DNA from 3 places in the Gracilibacillus sp. D59 genome. Region 3 is predicted to be linked to each of the others. Evidence: riboswitches for the same ligand, from Rfam matches in the RefSeq annotation. Region 3 holds a riboswitch; each other region holds the start of a gene.

Region 1 (5,965 bases), on a different contig from region 3:
TTGGTAAAGAAGACATCGAGGTAACATGGACTCTAAGCCAAGGTAGTAACAAAGCAATAGAATTTTTAAATAGTGATAGTGTAGATTTCGGTTCAACAGCAGGTGCAGCTGCACTTATCGCTGAATCTAATGAGGTACCGTTAGAAAATGTGTATGTCTATTCTCAGCCTGAATGGACAGCATTAGTTACCAATGAAGGTTCAGGAATTGAAAAGATTGAAGATTTAAAAGGGAAAAAGGTAGCAGCGACTCTTGGTACAGATCCATATATTTTCCTAGTAAGAGCACTTGATTCGGTTGGAATGTCAACTGATGATATAGAACTTGTCAATTTACAACATGCTGATGGTGGTAATGCACTCGTAAATGGTGATGTAGATGCATGGGCCGGTCTTGACCCGCACATGGCAAAGCATGAATTAGAATCAAATACGAAGTTATTTTTTAGAGATATCAATCTTAACACGTATGGATTTTTAAATGTTCGAGAAGAATTTGCTGAAAAGCATCCAGAATATGTTGAAAAAGTAATTAAATTATATGAACGAGCTCGTCAATGGACACTTGATAATCCAGAAAAAGCAGCGGAACTTTTAGCAGAACAAGCTGGTATTAGTGTCGATGTAGCAAATATCCAATTAGTAGAGAGAACAGATTTATCTAATCCAATACCAGGAGAAGAACATGTGGAAGCAATTACCGCTGCAGGAAATGTACTAAAAAGTGCAGAAGTATTAAAAAAAGAAGATGATATCGAAGCATTAACAAATGAATTGATTAATCCGGAATTTGCGGAAGCAGTAATTGAGAAAGAGTAAGTGAAACTTAGGAGGGGCACAAATGGCTAAAGATCAAAATCAAGCAACGACTGCCGGATATGTGCAGCCGGTTCAATCAAAGGTGAAAGAAAAGAAAACTTCCAATAATAAAAACAACCTTATACAAACGATCTTAATTGGTAGTATTTTTCCTGTCATTTTAATCGTTATATGGGAAGTTCTGAGTCGTGCTGGTGTTGTCCCTTCTAATCAGCTTCCAGCACCGACAACCATTCTTGATAAAATTATTAGTATGGCACAAGATGGATCACTTTGGGGGCATGTGTGGATTACAACCTATCGTGTATTAGTTGGATTCGTAATCGGTACAGTAGCAGCCATTATTTTAGGAGCGTTTGTAGGATTTTATAAAAAAGCAGAGCAATTATTTGATCCAATGATTCAGGCGTTTCGTTCCATCCCATCTTTAGCATGGGTACCATTATTTATTTTATGGATGGGTATTGGTGAAACATCAAAAGTTGTGATGATTGCAGTTGGGGTATTTTTCCCTGTCTATTTGAATATTGTCAGTGGCATTTTAGGTGTAGACCGTAAATTAATTGAAGTAGGAAAAATGTACGGATTAAATACATTTCAATTGGTGAAGCGGATTATTCTTCCAGCTTCGTTACCTTCTTTTTTAGTAGGAATGCGTAGTGGTTTAGGACTAGGTTGGATGTTCGTGGTAGCAGCAGAATTGATGGGGGCAAGTCAAGGTTTGGGCTTTTTACTTGTCTTTGGACAGAATATGTCACGTCCTGAAACGATTTTAGCAAGTATAATTCTATTTGCGATCATCGGAAAATTAACCGATTGGATTTTAAAGCTGGTAGAAGATCGTTCCTTGCATTGGCAGGATCGTTTCGAGAAATAAGGAAGGAGTATTTAATATGAGTCTAGCACTAAGAGATGTGAGTCGTACATTTAATGGAACTACTGCCGTGAAGAATGTCAATTTAGAAGTAAAACCGGGAGAAATAATAGGTTTACTAGGAACAAGTGGATGTGGGAAAAGTACCTTATTGCGAGCAATATCGGGATTGGATCCGCAATACGACGGAGATATTGAAATTAATGGCACAGTATCAAAAGAAATTCACGATACAACTGGTTTTATTTTTCAAGAACCGAGATTGCTTCCATGGTTAAATGTGTTAGATAATGTGACGTTCGGATTGACAGGTAGCCGTAAAGAAAAGGAAAATAAAGCTATTGATTATTTAGAAAGTGTAGGGTTAAGGGGAAAAGAAGGGCTATACCCTCGTGAATTATCTGGCGGTATGGCTCAGCGTGTAGCAATTGCGCGAGCACTGGTAACATCACCAGAAATTCTCCTTTTGGATGAACCGTTCAGTGCACTAGATGCTTTTACTAAAATGCAATTACAAGACCTATTATTAGATGTCTGGAAAAAATATCAATCTACTATCGTATTAGTAACACACGATATTGATGAAGCAACCTATCTATGTGACCGTGTTGTTATTTTAAAAGGACAGCCGGGGGAAGTAGACAGAGAAATTACTATAACTCAGGATAGACCGAGAGATCGGGGAAGCGAAGAATTAGCACATCTAAAGTCAGAAATCTTGGAATCTTTAGACTTAAACAAATAGCAATCGGCCTTCAAGGGGGATAATCAAATGACACAACCAACCACAACAACACATATAGAAAAAATCGAAGGTGAATATAACCTTAACAACTATGATAAAATTCGTGAAAATTTTGATTGGTCAGATGCAAAGGCATTATTATCTGCTGCCAATACAGGAAAGATTAATGCAGCATACGAAACGATTGATCGTCATGTGGAGGAGGGATATGGTGATAAAATAGCCCTTCACTACATTAATGAGGATGAAAAGCGATCTTATACGTTTAAAGAAGTAAAAGATCAAACCGATCATTACGCTCGCATTTTAAAGGAACATGGTGTAAAAAAAGGAGATCGTGTATTTGTTTTTCTACCTAAAACGCCAGAATGCTATATTGCTATATTAGCTGTCATAAAAGTAGGTGCGATCGCTGGTCCTTTATTTGAAGCATTTATGGAGGAAGCAGTCAGAGATCGAATTAATGATTGTGATGGCACATTACTAATTACTGATCAACAATTAGTTAAACGTGTTCCAAAGGACGATATTCCATCATTAGAAACTATCCTTTTTGTAGAGGATATTGAGAAAGAACCATTACAACCGGTTGACGGTGATGAATTTGTGGAATGGGTGGACTGGGAAGATGGCTTAATAATTCACTATACAAGTGGTTCTACAGGTAAACCAAAAGGTGTATTGCATGCCCACCGTGCTGCTCAACATCATATCGTCACTGGTAAGTGGGTACTGGATATAAAAGATGATGATGTTTACTGGTGTACGTCACATCCAGGCTGGGTAACAGGAAGTGTATATGGCTTGTTTGCTCCACTACTGAACAGAGCAACAGTAGTGATACAAGGTGGACGATTCAGTGCCGAGAATTGGTATTCTTTAATTGAAGAACTAGGGGTAACGATTTGGTATAGTGCACCGACAGCTTTCCGTATGCTCCTGTCAAAAGGTGATCTATACAAACAATATGATCTATCATCTGTTCGCCATGTACTAAGTGTAGGAGAACCATTAAACCCTGAAGTCATCCAATGGGCATGGAACAGCTTAAATGTCCGCATACATGATACATGGTGGATGACAGAAACTGGTGGACATTTAATCGTGAATCTTCCTGCCGAGAAAATAAAACCAGGTTCGATGGGAAGAGCTTTTCCTGGCGTACAGGTTGGTATTTTAGATGAAGAAGGTAATGAATTACCTCGTGGTGAAGTTGGTCAACTAGCGGTTCGTACACCGTGGCCAGGACTAATGAAAGAAATATGGGGAAATAAGGATAAGTTCAAATCTTATTTCCAGTACGAGGGATGGTATATCTCTGGTGACTTAGCGTTACAGGATGATGAAGGATATGTCTTCTTCCAAGGCCGAAATGATGACATGATTAATTCTGCAGGTGAGCGTATTGGTCCGTTTGAAGTAGAAAGTAAGTTAATTGAACATCCGGCAGTAGAAGAAGCTGGTGTAATAGGTAAACCTGATGAATTACGTGGTGAATTAGTTAAAGCTTTTATTACATTAAGAGCTGGATATGAACAATCAGATGAATTATTAGAAGAGATTCGATTATATGTTAGAAAAAATCTATCAGCACATGCTGCTCCTAGAGAGATAGAAGTAATGGATGAATTACCGAAAACAAAAATTAGTGGAAAAATTTTAAGAAGACAATTAAAAGCATTAGAAATCGAAAGAAATAATAAAGTTAAAAATTAAAACATATAGATACTCTTATGAAGAGTGGTGGAGGGACTGGCCCGAAGAAACCCGGCAACCTTAAGCGAGTTATGCTTAAAAGGTGCTAAATCCTGCAAACGTTAGTTTGAAAAATAAGAGGGAGATAATAGTTGCAGTCTCTCTTGTTTATCAAGAGGGGCTTTTTTGTTTCCCTAAATTATTAGGAGGCTTATAAAATGGTAAAAGCAAAAGTGAAAAGAAGTGTCGTAGAAAATTTAGAGGAAGCAGCAGAAAAACAATTATCAAAAGCAGCAAAATTATATTTAGATCAAGTAACATCTCAAAAGGCAAATTCTACATCGTTTATTCTCAATAGCAAGTCATCGACTAAATTGAATATCTCTCCACTGTTATTAGGTGCGGTTGGTGCACAGACCTATTTTCATGAAGACGGTGAATTAGCAACCGCAAAAGCAGCTAGTAAACAAGGTGTACCCTTTATCGTTAGCAGTCATTCGTCCTACAGCATTGAAGAAGTAAGTGATGCTGTACCAGATAGTGAGCTTTGGTTTCAAGCTCATATTTTTCAAGATTTGGAACTTACGAAGCATTTTATCCAACGTGCCGAATTAGCAGGATATCAGGCTATTATTTTATCCATCTCAAATGATGAGATTCATCAAAAAGCAGATCAATTAGTAAAAGGAACTACAAACTTTGTAGTGGATCCGATTTTTGCTAAAAAAAATTATCATAGTAAAATTCCTTTGTCTGAACGAGTTGCTCAAGAATATCAAAAGCGTCACATTTCTTGGGATGATATTCAATATATCAAACAATTTACAACCTTACCGATCTTTATTTACGGAGACTTGTCACTGGATGATGTTCGTTCAAGTTTGGAGCAGCAAGTTGATGGTATTATCCTGTCTAATATTAACAAGTCCAATCTCGATTTATTGGAAAAGATCGATATTATAGCTAGTGAAAGGTTAATTGTTGTTGTTGAGACAGAAGTGGAAACTAAAGACGATTTAAATCATTATTTACAACGAGGTGCTGATGCTATTTCGATTCGAAAAAGTTATATTTACGGATTATCGACTTCAGGTGTTTTAGGTGCAGAAGATATCATTGCTCAATTGTTCACATGATTGTCAGATATATATATTTTCATAGTATCTTAAATGGGATATAGTATAACTATATCCCGTTTTTTATTTAGCGTAGCTGAATTTAAGGATTTAAGTTTTTCTAATGTTGGAAGGAGTGGTTGTTATGACAATTCATAAGACGAAATTAAGAAAAGTAGTCATTATTGGAACAGGATTTGTTGGTACTAGTTATGCTTATGCGTTGTTAAATCAAGGTGTTGTTAATGAACTTGTTCTGATTGACTTGGATGAGGCAAAAGCAGATGGAGAAGCTCGCGATTTAAATCATGGTATGGCGTTTGGCAATCCAATGCGTATTAAAGCGGGTGGATATGAAGAGTGTCATAATGCAGATCTAGTTGTCATAACAGCAGGTGCGAACCAAAAACCAGGAGAAACGAGGTTAGACCTTGTTACCAAGAATGCTAAAATTTTTAAAGGAATTGTCGATAAAGTCATGGATGTTGACTTTCAGGGGATTTTCGTCGTGGCCACTAATCCGGTTGACATTTTAACACATCTGACAAGGGAAATTTCAGGTTTACCGAAGGAACGCGTAATTGGTTCTGGAACAATTTTAGATACAGCGCGATTCCGATATTTATTAGGAAAACATTTGGAAGTCGATGCACGTAATGTACACGCTTATATCATAGGTGAACACGGTGACTCAGAATTGCCAGTATGGAGTCATGTG
Region 2 (5,965 bases), on a different contig from region 3:
GAGGAAAAGCAATGGTTTTGAAGTGTATATATCTGTTCCAAAGGTTTTGAGGCAGATCGAAGAGGAGGAAGAGCTGTGATCCGAATTGTGCTTGCTGAAGATCAACAGTTATTATTAGGTGCACTTGGGGCTTTATTAGATTTAGAGGAAGATATGGAAGTAGTCGGAAAAGCAAATAATGGCGAAGAAGTATTGGAATTAGTAAAAAAAGAAATGCCAGACATTTGCCTAATGGATATTGAAATGCCGGTGATGACAGGACTGGATGCAGCGGAACAGTTGCGCAATCACTCTTGTAAAGTAATTATTCTTACGACTTTTGCAAGACCGGGATATTTTGAAAGGGCCAAAAATGCCGGTATCAGTGGTTATCTGTTAAAGGATAGTCCTAGTGAGGATTTAGCACAATCGATTCGTCAGATCATGAGAGGGAAACGGGTTTATTCTCCGGAATTAATTGATATAGCCTTTTCAGAAGAAAACCCTCTTACGAGAAGAGAAATCGAAGTGATGAAATTATTAGCGGAAGGAAAAACGACAAAAAATATTGCGAAAGAACTATTTTTATCAAATGGTACTGTACGAAATTATATATCGGTTATTCTAGATAAATTAGAGGTAAATAATCGTATTGAAGCGATTGCTAAAGTGAATGAAAAAGGATGGTTAAAATAGAGGCTGTTTTTCAGTTTCTATTTTTTGCTTTTTTTTGTAAAAGGGAATACAATATCCTTCGTGACTAGAAATATTCTGTGAATAAAGGAGTGAGAGAGTGACTACATCCGTTCAAAAGCGAGGAACTATCGTTGCTTTGTTATTAGCTGGTGCTTTTATCGCTATACTTAATCAAACGTTAATGATTACAGCAATTCCTCCAATTATGAATGAAATGGGGATTACTGCTAACTCGGCACAATGGTTAACGACCATTTTTATGCTAGTTAATGGTATTATGATTCCAATCAGTGCCTTTTTAATAGATCGGTTTACAACAAGGCAATTATTTATTACAGCTATGAGCGTATTTGCCTTTGGAACATTAGTTGCAGCGTTAGCTCCTAATTTTGCCATGTTATTAGCTGGACGTGTCATTCAGTCAGCTGGTGCTGGAGTTATGCTACCATTGATGCAAACCGTATTTCTCATGATATTCCCTGTTAATAAACGAGGATCCATTATGGGATTAGTAGGTTTGGTTATTTCTTTTGCTCCGGCAATTGGTCCATCATTATCTGGGTGGATTACTGACCAGTTTTCATGGCGTGTTTTATTCTATATTATTTTGCCTATTGCCCTTATTGATATCGTCATCGCTTATTTTGTTATGAAAAATGTAACCGAGATATCTAAACCGAAGCTGGACATTCCATCGATTATCTTATCATCTTTTGGTTTTGGTGGCTTACTATATGGTTTTACAAGTGCAGGGAATAATGGCTGGGGTTCTCCGATAACTATTGTTGTACTAATTGTAGGAGTTATTTCACTTGTTTGGTTTATTTTAAGACAGTTGAAATTGGAACACCCAATGTTAGAATTTCGTGTCTTTACTTATTCGATTTTCCCATTAACGGTAACACTTGGTATGATTGCTTTTATGGGCTTGATCGCGGTAGAAACTCTCGTTCCATTGTATATGCAGGAATCAAGGGAGTTCTCGGCTGTCCAATCGGGGCTAGTTATTTTACCAGGGGCGATAATCACCGGTTTTATGTCTCCGATAACAGGACGTATATTTGATAAAATTGGTGCAAGATGGCTCGCAATTGTAGGCTTCTCGTTGATGACAATTGGCTCCTTCTTGTTTTCGATTTTAGATGATAAAACATCCATTACTTATTTGACGATCGTATTTGCGATCAGAATGTTAGGTATTTCGATGGTAATGATGCCGGCAGCGACTGCTGGTTTAAATCAATTGCCGAAAAAACTTATTGCGCACGGTGCAGCAATGGATAACACATTGCGTAACGTATCCGCCTCTGTCGGAACTGCAATCATCGTAACGGTACTAACACAGGCAGAGTCAATTGCCGAACAAAGTGGTAAACCGTATCCAGGGATAACAGGCGCAAATACAGCTTTTTTAGTACTTTCGATTATCACCTTAATAGGGTTATTTTTATCCTTTTTTATTAAAAACAGGAAACCATACGACGAGGAAGAAGGAGATTAGTTTTAGTGGCTAATCTCTTTTTTTTAAGAACTTAGTGCAGAGTCAATAAACGACAAATCCAAAAAGGAAGAGCGAAGATTTGTTGAATAAATCGAGATAAACGACAAATCTAAGAAGGGTAAGCAAAGATTTGTTGAATAAACGAGGATAAACGACAAATCCAAAAAGAGAGAGCAAGGATTTGTTGAATAAACGAGGATAAACGAAAAATCCAAAAAGGGAGAGCGAAGATTTGTTGAATAAATCGAGATAAACGACAAATCTAAGAAGGGTAAGCAAAGGTTTGTTGAATAAACGAGGATAATCGACAAAACCAACAAGGAGAACGAAGATTTGTTGAATAAACTAAGTTAAACAACAAATCCAATAAAGCCACCCGATATAAACCGAGTGACTTTATGAGATAATTACCTATCAGTGGCGCTTATGTTTAGGAATAGCTTGTTCGATAAAGTTATCCGCTAGTTTTCTCAGTTCTTTTTTCATTGTCTCGCCTTCCATTGGCAGACCGTGCCCAGCGATGATGATATCAGGATCTAAATCAGCCAATTTTTTAACAGATTCCTCTGCCCCATGCCAATCTTGTGTAAAATAGGCAGGTGGACCGTAAACATGCTGAATAGGGAAAAACACAGCCCATGATGACTCTGGTTTATCTGTTGAAATTGCATCACCTGCAATTAATAATTTATCCTTCTCACGAAACAAACTGATATGTCCGGGTGTATGTCCAAATGTTTCAATGTATTTCCAATCTTTTAGAAAAGGAATAGAGCCATCGGTAGGCAAGGAAGAAACAAGTCCTTCTAAGTGTTCTGGTTTAGTCGGAAAGATCGTCGATAATAAAGAGATCATTCCCCCGCCAACGGTTGGATCACCTGGAGGATATTCTTGTTTTCCTGTGACATAGTCAATCTCATTTTCATGGATATAAATCGGTACCTGCCAGTATTCAGCCAATTTCTTCGCAGCACCAATATGGTCAAAGTGCCCGTGTGTTAATAAAATTGCTTGTGGTGGTTTGGTGCCATAACGATGTTCACAAGCATGAAGAATCCTATCATGATATTTTCGAGTGCCAGTATCTATTAAAACCCAATCTTCATTAGGTGCACCGATCATGACGACATTAACAATAAAAGTTCGGTAATAAGCTATATCTGGAAGTACCTCTTCTGGTATTGCATGATCGAAATCATGTTCAAGTTCTTTCCACTTATCGATATGTTCTTGATCCATTGTTTGTCCCACCTTATTTGAGCATAAGCTATCTTTATTTTGGTGTGAAAAGTGCTGAATTATACTATTGTCGAAAAATTTAAAAAATTACTTGTCGTTTTTGAAGTTGTATGATATGATGTTGTAACAAATTCAAGTAATTCACTTACAATTTAATAAACCGCAAGATTTTCTTATCCAGAGAGGTGGAGGGACTGACCCTAAGAAGCCTCGGCAACCAGCACAGATGTGCCCGGTGCCAATTTCAGAGGATCAAATTTTGATTCAAAGATGAGAAGATTCGACGCCGATTGTTTTTAAGATTCACGTGATGCAATCAATAGTAGAATCCTTCTCTATCTTTAAGAGAAGGATTTTTTTAATGTAGTTAAGTATTTAAAAAATAAAAAAAGTGAGGAGCATGCAAAGATGAGTGATTTATTATTTGCCTATTGGGTACCAAACGTTAGTGGAGGTTTAGTAGTATCAAAGTTACCACAAAAAACAGATTGGAGCTTTGAAGCGAACAAACGTTATGCACAAATTGCTGAAGAAGTTGGATTTGATTATGCGTTGTTACAAACGCGTTTTTTTGCTAGTTATGGAGCGGACAAACAACTAGAAGCAATAACATTAGCGACCGCTTTAGGAGCTGTAACGAAGAATTTAAAATTAATTGCTGCCGTGTTACCTGGACTTTGGCACCCTGCAGTTTACGCTAAGATGTTGTCCACACTGGATCATGTAACAAAAGGACGTGCTGCTGTAAATGTTGTAAGTGGATGGCTGAAGGATGAATTTACTGCCTATGGTGAAGAGTGGATCGATCATGATAAGCGTTATGAGCGTTCGGAAGAATTTATACGTGTATTACGTGCTATGTTTACTGAAGAACCGGCAAACTTTAGTGGGGATTATTACTCCATTCATGATGCACCGATGAAGCCAAAGCCAGAAGCTAATGTTCCAATCTTCCAAGGCGGGAATTCACAAGCAGCTAAAGAAATGGCATCCCGCGTATCTGATTTCTATTTCATGAATGGGAATACATTAGAAGGTTTTGAAAAGCAAATTAACATAGTAAAAGAGTTAGCGGAAAAAGAAGGAAGAGAAGTAAAATTCGCTGTGAACGGTTTTGCCATTGTACGAGATACAGAAGAAGAAGCTGTCCAATTATTACGTGATATCATTTCACATAAAGATGACGATGCAGTGGAAGGCTTCCGACAAGCAGTAAAAGAAGCAGGACAATCGACGAAACAAAAAGAAGGTATGTGGGCCAATTCAACAAAAGAAGATCTTGTCCAATATAATGATGGTTTTAAAACGGGTCTGATCGGTACACCAGAACAAGTGTCGGATCGGATTATTGAACTAAAGAAAATCGGTGTCGACTTGGTGTTGACAGGACACTTCCACTATGAAGAAGATCTAAGACGTTTTGGTGAAGAAGTGATTCCTTTAGTGAAACAAAAAGAAAAAGAATTGAAGGAAGCTGGTGTCTTTTCATGAAAATAGCTGCCATTGCAGGGAGCTTGACACCGTTGTCTAAAACGTTACTGACAGTGAAAGAAGCTGTTGACCATATTCGTTGTCATCATGATCATGTAGAAGTGAATTTGATAAATTTGAAGGAATACCAGCTAGATTTTTGTGATGGTCGCGATCCCTCTGAATACGAGGGTGATTCGAAAAAAATAATTAATGACATAGTTGAAGCAGATGCGCTAATAGTAGGTACTCCCATTTATCGAGGATCTATCCCAGGTGCATTAAAAAATGTATTTGACCTTATTCCCAACACAGCGTTGCGAGGGAAGGTGCTGGCATTTATCGCAACTGGTGGGACGTATCATCATTTTTTGGCAATTGAACATCAATTAAAACCGTTAGCCGGTTATTTTAAAGCATATACATTGCCTGGTAATGTATATGCACACAACGATCATTTTAAGAATAAACAGCTTGCCGATGAAGGTATTAAACAGCGGTTACATGAACTAGGTGATTCGGTCGTAACATTAAGTAAATCTCTTAACAGTGAAGTGATTGGTGCCGAAGAGCCAGAAATTCCACGACAAAGTTTAGCACAGACATAAGTAAAATTTATGTAAAAAATGAAAAAGCCCTTTACATGTATGGACAAATTAGTAAAACGTGATAAAATTTTAGTAAGTCGATGTGAGGGAGTTCGATCGAGATGAAAATGTGGATGAAAAAATTAACCGTTTTATTAGTGACAATCTTAACACTTGGTTTATATGTTCCGCCGATCTATATTGACGCTGATGTAGGTGTAGGTAAAAAGGACATAGAGCCAAGTGAAGACCGGCCAAAAGCTGAAATAGAAGATTCAATAACAGAAAAAAACCTCGTTCTTGAAGACTCTAGTCAACTTTATCTGCAAGAATTAAACAATCTTGCTAAAGAGCAAGTGCAAGCAAAATTAGGCACAAAAATTTCGGCAAAAGTGAATAATGATGTAAATCAAGTAGTCTTACCGAATCTTGAAATGGTATTAGATGGATTGTATGAAAAAATTGGTGAAGAGGAAAGCCAATACTTAATGGT
Region 3 (5,965 bases):
ATACTAGGGGGAAAGCTTATGGTGAATAAAATGTTTGCAATAACTATTTTGTTTTTGTTGATAGTGACAGGGTGTAATGCTGAAACGGTAGACCCTAAAGAACATATAACTGAAATATATAGTATTGCACTAAACACCATTATGGAAAGAGATAAAGGTTTAAATGACGGTATCGAATTTATAGCGATTGATATGAGTAACTTCGATAAATGGAACGCACAACCGTTAACTGATGAAGAGCGAGAAGGGATTATAAGTTTTTTCGAGGACCAATATAACATTAAAGTAATGAATGCTTCCTATGAAAATTTGAAAGAAAAAGGTTTATATAATTCAGAGACAATGGTTTTGGATGGTGTTCTCCTTAAAATAGAAAAGGTTGATTTTGTAAATGATACTGAAATTATATTTCAAGGTTCAAAAACTAGAGCAGGTAATGGCGCAATTGGTGTAAAAGGAATTATTCAATTCAAAGATGGAATCTGGACTATTAAAGACTTAAAAGAGATTTGGGTCAGTTAGTGGTTTATCTTTTCTTTAACTACATAGAAACTTAAGTTTATAAAGGAATTAAAATCATGTAAGGAGATGTCAAAATGGTAAATTTAATAATTGTACTTCCAATTATTCTAATTTTGGTTGGTCTATATTTCATTACTTTAGGCCTTTGGGAATTAAGAGAAGGTGTGAATAGAAATCAATACATAAAATATATGTTTACGGGATTATTTTTGTTATTTATATTAACCCCTCTAATTTGGCTTTTTGCTAACAGCTTTTTTGCACGTATGAGTTAATTACGCTGAATCGATACACAAAAAAACTTTCACATTCTTCTTTTGGCAATAGCGAAATTTTAAGACGCTTTCTATTGAAGATCAATCGGCTCATACACCCCTTGATTTTCCAGTAACTACAAATGTCTCATCCCCTTGGGAAAATCCGACTGATATTACATTTAGTAATTTTTTGTTATCTATAATAATTGTCTTCATATCTATTTCTATTTTAATGCTGGCCATCATTAAATGGCTGACAAGCAAGAATAGATGCTGATATGCTTCGAGTTTTGAATGATAATGTCCGCCATCTGCCACACTTACTTAAAAAATAGACTTTGGCTAAAACAAAAAACATTATTGATTGGTTCTAAGCACAATCAATAATGCAATATGTGAAAATGTGGCACTTTGCTTTATTTTTTGTTTGCCTTAATCAAGCCATCAACTACATCCCAAATTAATCCAATCACCAAGAGTACTACAATCCATAATGTAGATTGTTCCCAGATCACGCTTACTGTTCTATATCCGTCACTGTTTTCAGTAATTAATCCAGCTTGTGTAAGCTCAAGCATGAAATCTGGATTCCAAAATGCATTTCCATTAATCATCATAAATACTGCTATAATCGAAACTAAATTGACAAGTGCTGTATTAATGACTAATTTGTATGTCCATTTTCCATAAACGAGCTTTAGAGATTCTTTTATTATACCAATACCCATAATTAGAATAATGAAAAGCAAGGAAGAACTATATGTTTCACTATTTAAAAATGGAACCACACCAGAGAATCCATCATGGAAAATCCAAATTCCCAAATATTCATTAGAAAAAACAAACATGATGATTAATAAGGTATAAAATGCAATACCTACTAGCGGCTCACAATACTTGATTTGTCTTTTTTTATCTGGAATAGGAGCTAAATCCGATGGCTTCCATTCCATTCCTATTTCTAAATCTTTTGATTTAATCTCCCCAAAATGGTCTGGAATCGCAAATCCAAATGTTGTCCAACCAACAGCTGCGGGAAGAGCGGTAACAAGTGCAACAATAAACTCAACGAAATGATCAAGAATAGAAACGGGATTAATAACACTTTTAATAACAAAGGTAAGAAGTATAACAGAGAAAGTAGAAATTAAAGCTATTTTTAGTACCAACATGTAGGAATCAAAAAATTCAGGGCCAATTAGATATTTTTTGGTGCCTCTATATTTCTGAGCTAAAAGTCTAGGGTTTCCCAACTCCATCAATACTTCTTCCACATCATCATCCGTAATATTCTTGCTTTGGACTCGTTCATCCAACATATCCTCAATTAAACTGTGGAGTTCTTCTGCAATATCCTCCCGTTGTGATTGTGGGAGCTTCTGTGTTACAGCATAAATATAACGATCAATCATCTCCATCTTTTTTTCCTCCTTTAATGTCAATAACATTACTCATGCTCTGTACGATATGTTGCCATTCAACGATCAGCAGTTCGTATACTTCTTTTCCGGTTTCACTTAATAAGTAATATTTACGTGGTCTTGCTTCATTTGTGTCCCACTTACTTTCAAGTAGCCCTTGTTTTTCTAATCTTCTTAATAGTGGATAAAGTGTGCCAGGTTCTACATGAATTCCTTTTTCTTCGAGTCTGGTAACAAGTGAATATCCATATTGAGGTTCTGATAATTGACTCAGCACACCAATCGTAATCGTACCACGGCGCAATTCTTGCATTAATTTATCCATATATCCTTTAGCGTCATTCATGTTTATCAACTCCTACATTCAGTATAGTGTATGACGCACACTATTGTAAAGTGCATATTGTTGTTTACCTCAAAATATTTGATTATATTTATAACATAGTTAGTGTTTTGACAGTATGAAGCTAACAGGCGCAAGAATTCTTTTCTTCATGTGCACTCATAATATCAAGGGTATAATTAAGAATTTTCATTAAGTGAACATATAAGAATCTTCTTCAAATATAACAATTCCAATTAAAATACTTGACTTTATCGTCTTCTAATTGTAAATTAATAGTATTTCACAATTGAATAATATTCTTATCCAGAGAGGTGGAGGGACTGGCCCTACGAAACCTCGGCAACAGCTCTAATAAGCAATGTGCCAATTCCAGTAGCGATTAGCTAATAGATAAGAAGAGCGAATAAAGAATTTTACTGACCTCTTCTTTTTTGGAAGTGGTCTTTTTTATTTTTATCACGGTGCTAACCGTATGTAAGACCTCCACTTCAAGTAACACAAGGATAAGTTTAGGGATAACAAACGTTAACACCCTGGTAAGTTTCGCTAATGATCTGTGGGGGGCAAAACCACACTGATCATAGTCTCACTTTATATAGGAGGTTAGCCCATGTTTACTATGGATCTAACAGGCAAAGTTGCAATCGTAACAGGTGGTGCAAATGGTATTGGTAAATCTATTGCCGATGCTTTACGATACTCTAAAGCAAAAGTTGCAGTTGTTGATATTCATAAGAGTCACCATAGAAATGAAGACGATTTGCTATTTATTCAGGCAGATGTTACTGATAAAAACGATGTAGAAAAGATGGTTGATCAGGTAATATCATATTTTGGCAAAGTTGATATATTAGTAAATAATGCTGGAATTTCTACGATGGATTATTTTGTCGACATCAAAGAAGAAGATTGGGACAAGACTATGGAGGTAAATGCCAAAGGTGTCCAATTATCTAGTCAGACCGTGGCGAAAAAGATGAGGAATCAAGGTGATGGCGGCAAAATTATCAATATAGCTTCACAAGCTGGTAAAAATGGTTATCGGTTAATGGGGAGTTATGTTGCTTCAAAACATGCAGTGATTGGATTGACCAAAGTGATGGCATTGGAGCTTGCACAAGACCAGATTAATGTCAATGCTGTATGTCCAGGAATTGTGGAAACAAGTATGAAACAGAGAGAACGAGTTATCGGTGGAAAATTAAGAGGGCTGGATAAAGAAGCGATTAAGGAAGAGGATTTCTCACAGGTACCACTTGGCAGAACTGGAACACCAGAAGATGTCGCATATGTCGTTATATTTCTAGCTTCAACATATTCTGACTATATGACAGGTCAAGCCATTAATGTTACTGGCGGCATGACCATGCACTAATTTTATTTAGGGGGATTAAGAGTGACACAACAGTCAAAGGGTAATGCATTCGCGCTATTACCATTACTTATATTTGTTTTATTATTTATCGGTACTGGAATTATTACACAAGATTTTTCCAATATGCCTATTAATGTAGCAGTTGTCATCGCTTCGGCGGTAGCTATTGCCATGAATCATAAAGAAAAATTATCAAAAAGAATAGAAGTGTTTACGAAAGGTGTCGGGCATGAAAATATTATTTTAATGGTTATTATTTTTGTGCTGGCAGGAGCTTTCTCAGAAGTTGCAAAGGGAATGGGTGCTGTTGATGCAACAGTAAACTTGGGTCTTTCACTTCTTCCTGCAAATCTATTAATGGTAGGGCTATTTATAATTGGGTGTTTTATCTCCATTACGATGGGGACTTCGATGGGTACTGTAGTAGCACTTGCACCCATTGGTATTGGAATTGCAGAACAAACTGATATACCAATGGCGTTAGCGATGGCTACAGTTATTGGTGGGGCTATGTTTGGTGATAATTTATCCATGATTTCTGATACAACGATTGCCTCTGCACGAACACAAAATACGTCGATGAGTGATAAGTTTAAGACGAACTTTTTCATTGTACTTCCTGGTGCGATCATTACTGCCATCATTTTATGGATTATTACATCAGGCAGCCATGTCAATGCATTGGAGGACTATTCATATAATATTGTAAAAGTATTACCATACATTATCGTATTAATAGTTGCGATCCTAGGAGTGAATGTGCTAATAGTATTAACCGGCGGAATCATTTTAGCTGGTGTGATTGGTTTGATCGACGGATCTTATACGGGAACAAGTTTAATTCAGGCCGCTTCTCAAGGGATTATCAACATGGAAGATATCGCGATTGTTGCCTTATTTATTGGTGGAATAATTGGCATTGTTCAGCACAATGGCGGGATCGATTATCTCTTGAATTTTGTTACAAGTCGGATTAAATCGAAAAAAGGTGCTGAATTTGGTATTGCTGGACTTGTCAGCGTCGCAGATATCAGTACTGCCAATAACACGATTTCGATCATTATGACTGGTCCGTTAGCTAAAAACATTGCCAGCAAATATCAAATCGATCCGAGGAAATCGGCCAGTATCCTTGATGTTTTTGCTGCGTCATGGCAAGGTATCGTACCATATGGTGGCCAGATGCTTGCCGTTGCCGGTCTTGCTTCCATATCTCCATTAAGCATCATGCCATATTCCTTCTATCCGGTATTACTAGGTATTTGTGGCATTGTAGCGATTTTGATTGGATTTCCTCGAATAAAAAGTAAAACAATTTCATAAGGAAAAGTAAGGCTATACTAATATTGTGTAAGAAAAAGCTAACAAAATCCTATATTCGATTTTGTTAGCTTTCTTTTATAAGTAAAGAAAGCATAAAATTTGCGCGGATGTCTAGCTCCGAGCGCCCAAAAACTAGGCGACTTCACGAATCGCCTACGATAAAGAAGACTTGCCGATTGGTGAAGCCAGAGGCTTAGTCGCCCTTATACCCTTGGGTGAAAGTCATCATCGGTTCGCTTTTCTCAGTGATTCCTTTATCTCAGTTGATTAGCTCCAGTCGCTACGTTTCTAGGCGGGCGCTCTGCGCTTTTCTTATTTACTTTTCTTTCCGATTGACATGAATCATAATTTTCGTGACGTATTGTTCCTCACTGTCTTTTACCACTGTGTCATAAATATATTCTTCTAATGCATAATTACCCATATCTAAATTTAACCGATCCAATTCTGACAATAGTCGTTCATATGTATGATGTATTTTTTTATCTTCTCCTACATGATAGCCAATTAAAAAGTCACCTTGCACTGTTTTAAAATAGGGATTATCCTTCGTTGGATGTGGTTGCTTAATATATAAATAACTGTAATTCGTGAATTCACCTTTCAACATTTGTTCGCGTTTTGTTAAGCCACCTATAGGATGTCCTGTATCAAGATGGTATTTGTACAATTCATCTAGAAAGTCTGAGAACACCCCAAAGAATTCTTCATCCGTAATATT

The links. A riboswitch is a leader RNA that binds a small molecule or an ion and turns the genes downstream of it on or off. The one in region 3 is predicted to bind S-adenosylmethionine.
Region 1: it holds a riboswitch for S-adenosylmethionine, as region 3 does, so the genes downstream of both, ACTWP4_RS12365 (alpha-hydroxy-acid oxidizing protein) here and ACTWP4_RS21660 (SDR family NAD(P)-dependent oxidoreductase) in region 3, are expected to answer to the same signal.
Region 2: it holds a riboswitch for S-adenosylmethionine, as region 3 does, so the genes downstream of both, sfnG (dimethylsulfone monooxygenase SfnG) here and ACTWP4_RS21660 (SDR family NAD(P)-dependent oxidoreductase) in region 3, are expected to answer to the same signal.

The regions. Positions count from the first base shown of each region.
Region 1 covers NZ_JBQQCK010000006.1:173,027-178,991, reverse strand. The annotation lists gene ACTWP4_RS12385 (aliphatic sulfonate ABC transporter substrate-binding protein) at 1-818, shown strand, start outside; gene ACTWP4_RS12380 (ABC transporter permease) at 841-1,695, shown strand; gene ACTWP4_RS12375 (ABC transporter ATP-binding protein) at 1,712-2,437, shown strand; gene acsA (acetate--CoA ligase) at 2,465-4,153, shown strand; SAM riboswitch class I at 4,166-4,273, shown strand; gene ACTWP4_RS12365 (alpha-hydroxy-acid oxidizing protein) at 4,351-5,268, shown strand; gene ACTWP4_RS12360 (L-lactate dehydrogenase) at 5,393-5,965, shown strand, end outside.
Region 2 covers NZ_JBQQCK010000004.1:125,357-131,321, reverse strand. The annotation lists gene ACTWP4_RS08990 (histidine kinase) at 1-79, shown strand, start outside; gene ACTWP4_RS08985 (response regulator) at 76-675, shown strand; gene ACTWP4_RS08980 (MDR family MFS transporter) at 773-2,176, shown strand; gene ACTWP4_RS08975 (MBL fold metallo-hydrolase) at 2,591-3,415, opposite strand; SAM riboswitch class I at 3,586-3,692, shown strand; gene sfnG (dimethylsulfone monooxygenase SfnG) at 3,824-4,906, shown strand; gene ACTWP4_RS08965 (NADPH-dependent FMN reductase) at 4,939-5,493, shown strand; gene ACTWP4_RS08960 (YpjP family protein) at 5,595-5,965, shown strand, end outside.
Region 3 covers NZ_JBQQCK010000020.1:3,434-9,398, forward strand. The annotation lists gene ACTWP4_RS21640 (peptide ABC transporter substrate-binding protein) at 19-522, shown strand; gene ACTWP4_RS21645 (hypothetical protein) at 597-797, shown strand; gene ACTWP4_RS21650 (HAAS signaling domain-containing protein) at 1,196-2,197, opposite strand; gene ACTWP4_RS21655 (PadR family transcriptional regulator) at 2,184-2,546, opposite strand; SAM riboswitch class I at 2,843-2,943, shown strand; gene ACTWP4_RS21660 (SDR family NAD(P)-dependent oxidoreductase) at 3,157-3,921, shown strand; gene ACTWP4_RS21665 (Na+/H+ antiporter NhaC family protein) at 3,943-5,244, shown strand; gene ACTWP4_RS21670 (MerR family transcriptional regulator) at 5,561-5,965, opposite strand, start outside.